3 linked regions of the Synechococcus elongatus PCC 6301 genome follow. The protein of the gene in region 1 interacts with the protein of each later gene in a pairwise test. Links are inferred from orthologs where the notes say so. Each region holds a gene or a part of one and is shown in the gene's direction. Other genes may lie near its edges.

The links.
Region 2: the proteins of SYC_RS10095 (region 1) and SYC_RS08325 interact in binary tests that used the Escherichia coli proteins (3 or more experiments, as listed by UniProt). The link is inferred for Synechococcus elongatus PCC 6301 from one-to-one orthologs.
Region 3: the proteins of SYC_RS10095 (region 1) and SYC_RS03260 interact in binary tests that used the Escherichia coli proteins (3 or more experiments, as listed by UniProt). The link is inferred for Synechococcus elongatus PCC 6301 from one-to-one orthologs.

What each region holds. Positions count from the first base shown.
Region 1 is NC_006576.1:2,035,548-2,040,026, forward strand. What follows is about bases 595-3,766. They hold SYC_RS10095 (trans-splicing intein-formed DNA polymerase III subunit alpha N-terminal partner DnaE-N), read left to right. Parts: upstream 595-953; coding sequence 954-3,566; downstream 3,567-3,766. Other genes in these bases: SYC_RS10090 (cupin domain-containing protein), read left to right, coding at 595-896; SYC_RS10100 (DNA double-strand break repair nuclease NurA), read right to left, coding at 3,552-3,766. In the rest of the region: alr (alanine racemase), read left to right, coding at 1-155; more of SYC_RS10090, read left to right, coding at 405-594; more of SYC_RS10100, read right to left, coding at 3,767-4,479. UniProt on the Escherichia coli protein: DNA polymerase III is a complex, multichain enzyme responsible for most of the replicative synthesis in bacteria. This DNA polymerase also exhibits 3' to 5' exonuclease activity. The alpha chain is the DNA polymerase catalytic subunit.
Region 2 is NC_006576.1:1,689,716-1,692,577, reverse strand. It holds SYC_RS08325 (pyridoxal phosphate-dependent aminotransferase), read left to right. Parts: upstream 1-773; coding sequence 774-1,952; downstream 1,953-2,862. Other genes in the region: SYC_RS08315 (hypothetical protein), read left to right, coding at 2,797-2,862; SYC_RS08320 (GDSL-type esterase/lipase family protein), read left to right, coding at 2,029-2,748; SYC_RS08330 (VOC family protein), read right to left, coding at 271-660; SYC_RS08335 (uracil-DNA glycosylase), read right to left, coding at 1-241. UniProt on the Escherichia coli protein: Shows aminotransferase activity with methionine and histidine as substrates, and to a lesser extent also with phenylalanine.
Region 3 is NC_006576.1:698,211-702,434, reverse strand. Bases 515-3,431 are described here. They hold SYC_RS03260 (DNA polymerase III subunit gamma/tau), read left to right. Parts: upstream 515-952; coding sequence 953-2,911; downstream 2,912-3,431. Other genes in these bases: SYC_RS03250 (tRNA-(ms[2]io[6]A)-hydroxylase), read right to left, coding at 3,408-3,431; SYC_RS03255 (GNAT family N-acetyltransferase), read right to left, coding at 2,914-3,405; SYC_RS03265 (hypothetical protein), read left to right, coding at 626-877; SYC_RS03270 (tetratricopeptide repeat protein), read left to right, coding at 515-616. Outside these bases: SYC_RS03275 (HesB/IscA family protein), read left to right, coding at 1-119; more of SYC_RS03270, read left to right, coding at 188-514; more of SYC_RS03250, read right to left, coding at 3,432-4,019; aroQ (type II 3-dehydroquinate dehydratase), read right to left, coding at 4,016-4,224. UniProt on the Escherichia coli protein: Part of the beta sliding clamp loading complex, which hydrolyzes ATP to load the beta clamp onto primed DNA to form the DNA replication pre-initiation complex.

The sequences.
Region 1 (4,479 bases):
TGGGGCGATCGGGGTCAGAACAGATTACCGCTGACGATTGGGCCGATCGCGCCAATACGATTAGCTGGGAAATTCTCTGCGGCTTTAAAGATCGGCTGCCACGCTTTGCCGTCGCCGCGGATTGGTCATCCAATCAAGTCACTGTCAGGTCTTAACGCCGCGGGGAAGTTCTGCTACGATAACGAAACCGCTTGGAGAGATGGCTGAGTGGTCGAAAGCAGCACATTGCTAATGTGCCGAGTCGTGTACGCGGCTCCGAGGGTTCGAATCCCTCTCTCTCCGTTCGATACAACAAGTAATCCTAGATGACGAGTCTGCGATCGCAAAGATTGCAGTTTCGTTATGCAGACCAGGGATCGCGATCGAGGTTTCTAGCCTAGAGGCAGCACTAGGCTAAACCCGACATGAGTGGCAACTGCTGCGTTCTACCTCAAATTGCTTCGCCGGCCAGCTTGCTGGTCTACCGCCTTCGTCCTCAGGGAAGCAACCGCTTTGCAGTCTTATTCGATCCTGAGCAGGCAGGAGTATCCTTGGTGGCTTGCTTTGAGGTTTTTGATCCGGGTGGATCTACGCCTCCCAACTTGCATGGACGCGCGATCGAATTTTTCTATGTGATTGCGGGTGAAGGCGAAGCCTACTGTGATGGTAAGCGAACTGCGATTGCTGCAGGAGACATGCTGCTGATTCCCGCAACCGGATTGCATGAAATTCGCAACACCCATCAGGATCAACGCCTCTACGTGCTGACGCTGATGATCCCCAATGAGGCCTTTATTGAGCTAATCCGGTCTGGCATTCCCGATCGCCTCGATGCGGCGGATTTAGCGGTGCTGCAGCAGCTACGGACCATTCCACAAGTTCCAGCTTCAGCCAGAGTGGCTGCGGCAATCGCCTAACAGGACTGGGCGAGTCGGATAGGATGCTGGAACAGCCCTTCTGGTTTGACTGCCTCCATGTCTTTTGTTGGCCTGCACATGCACAGTGACTACAGCCTGCTGGATGGGGCGAGTCAGCTACCGGATCTGGTGGCGCGAGCTAAAGAACTGGGAATGCCCGCGATTGCTCTGACAGATCACGGCGTGATGTATGGAGCGATCGAACTCCTCAAAGTTTGCAAAAATCAGGGCAATATTCGACCGATTATCGGCAATGAAATGTATGTCATCAATAGCCCGATTGATGACCCTAACCCTCGCGTCCGCAAATATCACCCGATTGTTTTAGCCAAGAATAAGAAAGGCTATCAAAATCTGGTTAAGTTGACCTCTATTTCGCATCTGCAAGGCTTTAAAGGACGGGGAATTTTTGCACGTCCTTGTATTGATAAAGAACATCTCGAAAAATACCGTGAAGGTCTAATCGTTACGAGTGCCTGTTTGGGGGGTGAAATTCCCCAAGCAATTTTGCAAAGTCGTCCGGATGTGGCTCGACGGGTAGCAGCTTGGTATCAAGAGCGCTTTGGCGAAGACTTCTATCTGGAAATTCAAGATCACGGCTCACCTGAAGATCGGATTGTCAATGTCGAAATTGTCCGAATTGCTCAGGAACTGGGGATTGAACTGGTTGCCACTAACGATAGCCACTTTATTTCCTGTTTTGATGTTGAAGCCCATGATGCTCTGCTCTGTATTCAAACGGGCAAGCTTGTCGTCGAAGATAAACGGCTTCGCTATAGCGGCACAGAGTACCTCAAGTCTGCTGAGGAAATGCATCAGCTATTTCGCGATCACTTGCCAGATGATGTGATTGCTAAAGCGATCGCTAATACGCTTGTGATTGCCAGCAAGATCGAGGACTATAACATCCTTGGCGAGCCTAAAATTCCGACTTTCCCTGTCCCCGATGGCTACAACGAAGAAACCTATATGGCGGAAGTTGCTCGTCAGGGACTGGCGGAGCGGCTCAATTGCGATCGCTATGAAGACTGCGAAGAAGCTTATCGCGATCGCTTGGAATACGAAATTAAAATGATGCACGAAATGGGATTTGCCTCCTATTTCTTAGTGGTTTGGGATTACATCAAATTTGCCCGTGACAACAATATTCCTGTGGGCCCAGGTCGTGGATCAGCGGCGGGCTCACTGGTTGCCTACTGTATGGGCATCACCAATATTGATCCAGTTCATCATGGCTTGCTATTCGAAAGATTCCTGAATCCAGAACGCAAATCAATGCCGGATATTGATACAGACTTCTGCATTGATCAGCGGGATAAAGTGATTGACTATGTGACTAAAAAGTATGGAGAAGATCGCGTTGCCCAGATCATTACCTTCAACCGAATGACATCCAAAGCGGTGCTGAAGGATGTGGCGCGCGTGCTGGATATCCCCTACGGGGAAGCCGACCGCATGGCCAAGCTCATCCCTGTAGCGCGGGGTAAGCCGGCAAAACTGAAGGTGATGATTTCAGATCAAACACCTGCGCCAGAGTTTAAAGAAAAATATGAAAAAGATGCCCGAGTGAAACACTGGGTCGATATGGCGCTGCGCATTGAGGGAACCAACAAAACATTTGGCGTCCATGCAGCGGGCGTCGTGATTTCAGCCGTTCCGCTCGATGAAATTGTGCCGCTCCAGCGGAATAATGATGGCCAAGTGATCACGCAGTATTACATGGAGGATATTGAAGCCTGTGGCCTCTTGAAAATGGATTTTCTGGGCCTCAGAAACCTGACAATGATCCAAAAAGCGATCGATCTTGTTCAGGAAACGAGTGGACAAGCCATTGATCCCGATCGCCTACCAATGGATGATCCAAAAACCTACCAGCTGTTAGCTAAAGGTGATCTGGAAGGGGTATTTCAGTTGGAGTCTTCCGGGATGCGGCAAATTGTCCGCGATTTGAAACCATCTAACCTCGAAGATATTTCTTCAATTCTGGCACTCTATCGGCCGGGGCCTTTGGATGCTGGTTTGATTCCTAAATTTATTAATCGGAAGCATGGCCGAGAAGCGATCGACTATGCCGATCAGATGCTTCAGCCCATCCTGAATGAAACCTACGGAATCATGGTTTATCAGGAACAAATTATGAAAATTGCTCAAGACATGGGTGGCTACACACTCGGAGAAGCTGACTTGCTTCGGCGGGCGATGGGCAAGAAGAAAATGTCGGAGATGGTCAAACACCAAAGCACCTTTGTCGAAGGTGCAAAGAAGAATGGTGTTGCAGAAAAGGTTGCAGCTGAGCTCTTTGATCAGATGGTGCTGTTTGCCGAATATTGTTTGGCGGCAGATACAGAAGTTCTGACCGTTGAATATGGCCCGATCGCAATTGGCAAACTAGTCGAAGAAAATATTCGTTGCCAAGTTTATTGCTGTAACCCAGATGGCTATATCTACAGTCAGCCGATTGGTCAATGGCATCAACGAGGTGAACAGGAAGTGATTGAATACGAACTCAGTGATGGTCGCATCATTCGAGCAACTGCTGACCATCGCTTTATGACTGAAGAGGGTGAAATGCTGTCGCTGGATGAAATCTTTGAGCGATCGCTAGAACTGAAGCAGATTCCGACACCATTGTTAGCGATCGCTCAGCCATCCCCGTTAGCGACGGCGTAACTTGCTAACTAACTTTCGCGAAAGGCTGAGATTCAGTCCTTCTTGATCACACCATTCCTGCAAGAGGCGATAGAACAATTGGCGATCGTCGCTGCGAAGAACAGCCGCTTGATCCGCAGTTTCGATCGCATAGGGATAGCCGCCGCCTGCAATTACTTCAGCGCGCAACCAATTCAGTACTGTCTCATGTTGACCCGATTCCACTAACCACAAGGGCAATTCAATCCGAACAGGGTTGCCGTCATGGGTTTTGAGATAGCAATAGGCTAAGCGATCGCTCTGTTCTGCATAGGCTTTGAGGATGCTTCTGCGACAGCGTAGTAGGGGTGTGCGATCGCCCCAGCGTAATCCCTGCGCCACAATTTGAGCATCGACAAGCGATCGTGGCTCGGGCAATTCCTCAAACCAATCCTGCAGTAATTCAGCTAAGTCTTTTGCTGAAGAAGTGTCGATATAAGCGATGAGGGGAACACGACTGTTCTCACTCGCTCGGAGGAGTCGGACTAAACAATCAATGTAAACTTGCTGGGTTTCAGCCTCAAATGCTTCAGCAAAGGTTGCCACTAAGGAACCATCTAACAAAGCACAGCAGTTAGGCTGACCTGCGTGACTCTCGAGGAACTGAACAAGGCGTTCTGTCTCCATCTGGAAACGACGCATATTGACCAATCGGTCAAAGTTTTCGGGCGACAGATCCTGAAAGTCTGCAGGGGCCAGGAGATCGACTGCAATCTCTTTGGTGTAAGGCTGCTTCAGTTCGTGAGGATTCTCAAACCAAGCGATTTGAACTAGGGCAATCGGTAGTGAAAAATCTTTGCTGGGATAGATCTGCGAGCCATCTACTGCAAAGGTTGTGACCCCTTGAATCTGCGATCGTGCCCAATCAAGACTGGCTTCTCGATGGGGCCAGCGT
Region 2 (2,862 bases), 350 kb from region 1 along the record:
CCATCAGCTTGGCTTGAGGATTACCGCGCCCCACCACCGCATGGGTGCGGGTTTGCCCCAATCCACAGCGCTGGCAAGCATTACAGGGCTCTAGCAGCTCTTCGACAGTGCTGAAAGTTCCTGCAGGAATCGGAATACTGGCGCTCGTCGGAATTGCGGCGCGATCGACCGTGGCTGGGGCGTCGGCCACCGGTTCCGCTGCAGCACCGAAGTCGAACAGACTAATTTGATCCTCGCTCATAGCCCCAGATTGCGATCGCTGGCTCGATCTTAAGCGGGCTGGGGATCTGGAATCGTAACCGGAGGCTCACCCTGACAGAGCAGGAGTCGATTCCCTTCGGGATCTTGGGCGTAACATTCGCGTCCGTAGGTTTCGGCGATCGCCGCGGATTCAATCCATCCACCGGCTGCCAGCACCGTCTGACAAGCCATTTCCAGATCCGGCACGTAAAGGCAGAGACTCCAAGCACCAGCCGCCGATCGCCAGCGATCGCGCTCCTCAGCGCGGGGGCGGAACAATCCTAGTCGTTGCCCGTGAATCTGAAAACCCGCGTAGCGATCGCCCCAAACCACCCCTGGCCCGCTGCCCAGCAGAGCTGTATAGAACGCCTGCATCACCGCTAGATTCTGTACGGCCAAGGTCATTTCAAGAGTGAGCATGGATTCTGTCAGTCACAACTGCAAATTCTTCAAAAATTGATGCGTCGTGGAGTGAGCCAAGACTTTAAGATCGAAAGATTGCCTTTTTGCCACCTGCGCCGCCAGCCGCTTTCATGAAACTATCCGAGCGTGTGGGGCGAGTGTCACCATCGTTGACTCTCGCGATCGCTGCCCAAGCCAAAGCGATGAAAGCTGAGGGCTTGGATGTCTGCAGCTTCAGCGCCGGGGAGCCCGACTTTGAAACACCTTTGCACATTCGCAATGCAGCAGCTCAAGCGCTAGCAGAGGGCAAAACTCGCTACGGTCCTGCAGCCGGTGAACCTGATCTGCGCGAAGCGATCGCCCAAAAATTGCGCGCCGACAACGGACTCGATTACCAAGCCGCCAACATTCTCGTCACCAATGGCGGTAAGCAGTCACTCTACAACCTGATGCAGGTGCTGCTCGATCCGGGCGATGAGGTGATTATCCCCGCACCTTACTGGTTGAGCTATCCCGAAATGGTCAAGTTGGCGGGCGGTGTGCCCGTCATCGTTGAAACTTTCGCCAGCGACGGCTTTAAACTCCAGCCGCAGCAATTGGCAGGGGCGATTACGCCTCGGACACGGCTGCTAGTGCTGAATTCCCCCTCCAATCCCACGGGGATGGTCTATAGCCGGCAAGAACTGGAAGCGATCGCGCCGATCATTGAAGCCCATGACTTTTGGGTCGTTTCTGATGAAATTTACGAAAAGATCCTTTACGACGGAGCCGATCACCACAGCATTGGCAGCTTGAGCCCCGCCTGTTTTGAACGAACGCTGATCAGCAACGGCTTCGCCAAAGCCTACTCGATGACAGGATGGCGGGTTGGCTACCTCGCGGGTCCGAGCGAGCTAATTGCTGCTGCTGCATCGCTGCAAAGCCACAGCACCTCAAACGTCTGCACCTTTGCCCAGTACGGCGCGATCGCAGCTCTGCAAGGTCCACAGGATTGTGTGGCAGAAATGCTGGCTGCCTTTACGGAGCGGCGTCAGTTGATCTTGAACGGACTGAATCAAATCGCGGGGCTCTCCTGTCCAATACCGGAAGGGGCGTTCTACGTCTTCGTGGACATCAGCAAAACAGGTCTCGACTCGATGACCTATTGCCGTCAACTGTTGGATCAACATCAAGTTGCAGCCATTCCCGGCATTGCCTTTGGCGACGATCGCAGCATCCGGCTCTCCTACGCCACTGACTGCCAAACGATTGAAAAGGGTCTGGAACGGTTACAGCTCTTCCAAAACAGCCTGCTTGGTGTCTCGGTTTGAGGCTGCATTAGTCGTCCTTGTCCACCGTGACTGGAGACAAGGTGCTATCTTGATCAGCACTTTTGCTTAGTAAGCGATGGGTTCGACAGTTCGGCCGCTGGTTCCGCAGCGTTGGATCGCGATTGGGGACAGCACAATTTATGGCTACGGTGATCCAGAGGGCGGTGGCTGGGTGGAGCGGCTACGACGTCAGTGGATGCACCCCGATCGCCCCGGCCCAGTGCTCTACAACCTCGGCGTCCGTGGGGATGGGGTAGAGCAAGTTCAGCAACGCCTAGAGGCCGAATTTCGCTGTCGGGGTGAATTGCGGCGCCAACAACCCGATGTCATCCTGCTCTCGGTCGGTATTAATGATTCCGCCCGCATTGGTTCTTTGAAAGGACGACAAATGTGTCCACGCGATCGCTTTACGGAAGCGATCCAAGCCTTGCTGCAGGAATCAAAATCGCTTGCGCCGACCCTCGTGATCGGCATGGTGCCAGTGTCCGAAGCGCAGATGCCGTTCGCCGATTGCCTCTGGTTCAACCATGCGGATCAGCGTGAATATACGGCAATTACGCAGCAGGCTTGTGAAGAACTGAATCTGCCCTATCTCGATCTGTTCAGCCGCTGGTGGGAACGGGGCGAAGAATGGTGGCAGTCTTGCCTCGGTCCCGATGGGCTTCATCCGAATGTCAGTGGTTATCGCGCCATATACGAAGAGGTGCAAGCTTGGGCACCCTTACAACAGTTGCTGTACCAGCCCAGTTTGGCTGCTGAAATCGCCAGCGTCAGAACCCGTGTCACCCATTTGTGACCCCCCTCCGCTACACTGCAACCAACCTGCTGTCTGCCCCAGGCCCTGATGTCAGAACAAGAAACACCGCAATTCCTCCATCCCTTGGCTGCAGCCGAGCCGACAGAGGAAGCG
Region 3 (4,224 bases), 1.3 Mb from region 1 along the record:
TTCTCTATATCTACGGCATGACCTTGGATTACAGCACCGCTTTGATTGGTGGTGGCTTCAAGTTCACTAACCCCAATGCGGCTCAGACCTGCGGCTGCGGTAGCTCCTTCTCGGCTTAGTCGCCACTCGAAGAATCCTGCCCAGAACACGATAGGCTGATCGAATTGAAGAATCTTGCGATCGCAGCATGAGTTTTACTGAAACCCCCGAATCTCTGTTTGAAGACGGTATCCATCGCTATCAAGCCGGTGAACCGCCAGCAGATTTGGTGCCCGTATTTCAGTCGATCTGCGATCGCCAGCCCCGCAGCAGTGCCTCTTGGACCTGCCTGTCTTGGCTGTATTTGCTGCTTGATGAACCGCGCCAAGCGATGAAAGCCGCCCAACGGGCAGTCAAGCTCAATCCACAGGATCCGCAAGCACGGGTCAACCTCGCTTTAGCGATGCTGGAAACAGACACCAAGGGTGTGCGTCAGCACATCGACATTGCCCTGCGGGTGATCACGGTGTCGGCAGAGCTGCGCCAAGACCTACGCGAAAGTCTGGCGGATGGTCAGAAGCGTAAACCCAACTGGCCTAGCCTCGATCGCGTCCAGCACTGGCTCTTCCCCATCTAGTCCCGTCTGATGGTGCAACGTCTACTGCAAGGGCTCGACCGCCTGCTCGTCTTCAATGTCTTCTTCGTGATTGCCGCCCTTGGCTGGTTTGCGATCGCACTATTAGGGCGTCGCTTTGATTGGCCCTTGGGCTTTGACCTTTGGATGGCGCTCTGGCAGCCGCTGTTTCAGCCCGCCCTTGGCCTCTTGATGGCAGGCGCTATCCTCAGCGGTGTGGGGTCTTGGGTTCGTCGTCGCTTTTTCCCAGAGCAATCCTCCTAGGGCCCAGCAGGAACAGTAGGGCGGGTGTTGCTCTGCTAGCCTGATCTCCTCTGCTGGTTGCGCTGCTGGTTGTCGATGGCCTACGAACCGCTGCATCACAAATATCGGCCGCAATGCTTTGCTGATTTGGTAGGGCAAGAGGCGATCGCGCGAACCCTCAGCCAAGCGCTGGCCCAGCAGCGAATTGCCCCTGCTTATCTATTCACAGGTCCACGCGGCACAGGGAAAACCTCCAGCGCCCGCATTCTGGCGAAATCGCTGAATTGTCAGCAAAGCACCGTGCCTACGGCAAGTCCCTGCGGTGAATGTGAAGCCTGTCGAGCGATCGCACGGGGCAACGCGCTGGATGTCATTGAGATTGATGCAGCATCCAACACGGGTGTCGATAACATCCGTGAGCTGATTGAACGCGCCCAGTTCGCGCCGGTGCAGTGTCGCTTCAAGGTCTACGTGATCGACGAGTGTCACATGCTTAGCACGGCAGCCTTTAATGCCCTGCTCAAAACCTTGGAAGAACCGCCCGATCGCGTGGTGTTTGTGCTGGCAACCACCGATCCGCAGCGCGTGTTGCCGACGATTATTTCCCGTTGTCAGCGCTTTGACTTTCGCCGCATTCCCCTGCAGGCGATGACAGATCACCTGCAAGTCATTGCCCAGAAAGAATCCATTGAAATCGAGCCGACAGCGATCGCCTTGGTGGCGCAACTGGCTCAAGGTGGTCTGCGCGATGCTGAGAGTCTGCTTGATCAACTAGGACTGCTGCCGCCTCCCGTCACACCGGAAGCCGTCTGGGATCTACTCGGGGCGGTGCCGGAACGTCAGCTGCTACAACTGCTGGAAGCGATCGCCGCGAACGATCCAGAAGCCCTGTTGACGCTGATTCGGCAACTGCTCGATCGCGGTCGCGAACCGTTGACGGTACTGCAAAATCTGACTGCCTTCAGTCGCGATCTGCTGATTGCTAGGACGGCTCCCCAGCGCCGCGACTTAACCACGGTCACGGAAGCGACTTGGCAAGAACTCTGCACTTTTGCGGAAGATTGGACACCGGAACAGATTCTGCAATTGCAACAACACCTGCGGCAGTCTGAACTCCAGATCAAAAACACGACGCAGCCCCGCCTCTGGCTGGAAGTCGCTTTACTCGGGTTGCTGCCCAGCGCTCAAGCTCCCGTAACGACTGCACCGCCGGCGATCGCTGCTCCAGTTACCCGACCCGTGAGTATTCCTGCAGCAGTAGTCCCTGCCGAAACACCGTCCAGTCCTGCAGCCGTAGCGCCAGTTGCGATTCCTGTGGCTCCAGCAGTAACAACCACCCCGCCAGAAGTGCCGGCGATCGCGGCTGCCGCGCCAGAACCGCTCAATCTCGAAGAACTCTGGCAACGCGTTTTAATCAACATCGCCTCGCGAGGGACGCAAATGCTGTTGCAGCAGCAAGGGCGTTTGTTGCGCTGCCAAGCCGGTCAAGCTGTGGTCAGCGTGCCGCCCAACTGGCTCTCGATAGTTCAGGGTAAGCGCAATCTCCTGGCCGAAGCGTTTCAAACTGTTTTGGGTCAAGCGATCGCTGTGGAGTTGGAGTCCAGCAGCGGCACAGATCCTAATCCCGTTAGTTTGCCGCCGCCACCAGTTGTAATCGAGATGCCGCGATCGCCTGCTTCACCTGCCGTGACGCCCCGATCGGCTCCCCCCTCTGAACCGATCGCAGCAGCCCCCCGTCAGCCCGCGATCGCGACGATCGCGCCGCCGCCAGTGGCAGTCGCTCCACCAGTTCCCCCGCCTGCTCCATCCCCACCGATTCCACAATCAAAACCGGTTGCGATCGCTACCAGCCCATCCAAATCCCCCGAGGTTGTGCCAGCGCCTCAGCTTGAAACACCGCCCGCAGCACTCCGCCCGCTAGCCGATTGGGAACTGGATCCGGGGCTGAAAGCAGCTAGAAGTTTGGCACAGTTTTTCAATGGCGAAGTGGTCAGCGATCGCGAGTCTGAGAGTGACACCAGCGAGGCTGTTGTTGAACCAGATGTCGATTTCTAGTGTTATGGGGACAGCGATTTGCAGTAGACGCGATCGCAGCGCAGCGTGTGGACCTCCGTTGTCGGTTGATAGCCTGCTGACTCGTAGAGACTCACCGCTTCTTTGAGCAACGAACTGGTTTCGATCCAAATTTGCCGATAACCCGCCTCAGCGATCGCTTGCTCCAATCGCTGGAGCAAGGCCCGACCGAGCCCTTGCCCGCGCACTTCTGGCAGCAGATACATCTTGCGGATTTCGGCTGCTCCTTCCCCCCGCATGGGCAGCGGGTAAAAGGCTCCCGTCCCCACGAGTCGATCGCCCTGCTCCAGCACCCAGAAAACACCGCCGGTTTGCCAGTAGGCTTGCTCAACCTCGATCACATCGCGATCGGCTCCCTCCGGCTCCCAGCCCAAGCCATACTCCGCCAATACTTGAGCAATCAATTGCGCTGCTGTCTCGCGATCGCTCGGCTGCCAAGGGCGCAGTGTCACGGAGCCAACTGCGATCGCATCCATCATTAGCTGTGTACGCGTGGCTGAGGATGCAAGTTGCTCAGCAGCTGACTTTCTAGCGTTGCCAGTTCTTGCAAGCGCTTATCCACCTGCGATCGCGGAAAACGTTCCACCGCCAGCAGCCAATAAGCGCCGAAATGTCGTGCTTCCGAGGCCATCAGTGCCCGATAAAAACCAGCGATCGCGGCATCGGGCAAATGAGCTGCCAATAATCCCAAGCGTTCATGGCTGCGCGCTTCAATCAAAGCCGCAACCAAGAGTTGATCCAACAAGCGATCGGGCTCAGTCCGTCGTATAGCTTTATGCAGACCAGCGGCGTAGGGTGGGGCTGGCAGCGCTTGCAGCGGAATGCCTTGAGCTTCTAAGAGGCTATTGACCTGTTCGAAATGCTCCAGCTCCTCACGGGCGATCGCAGTCAGCGTCCGCACCAGCTTGGCATCACTGGGATAGCGGCTGATCAGGCTGAGGGCAACTCCAGCCGCCTTCCGTTCGCAGTGGGAATGGTCGAGCAGCACTATCTCAAAATTTGCCAAAGCTTGCTCAAGCCAAGCCTCGGAACTGGGCGTTTGCAAAAAGCGGATCGTGGCGGGTGCTTCTGGTAGAACCGTGGCTGTCATACCGTTGCTAGGGCTTGCAAGTGGTTGACGATTGCCTGCAGTCCAAGCCGGTAACTATCGGGGCCAAAGCCGCAAATCTGGCCAACCACAACGGGGGCTAGATAGGAATGATGCCGAAAGGCTTCGCGCTTGTGGATATTGCTGAGATGGACTTCCACCGTCGGAATTTGGGTGCCCGCGATCGCGTCTCGAATCGCCACACTGG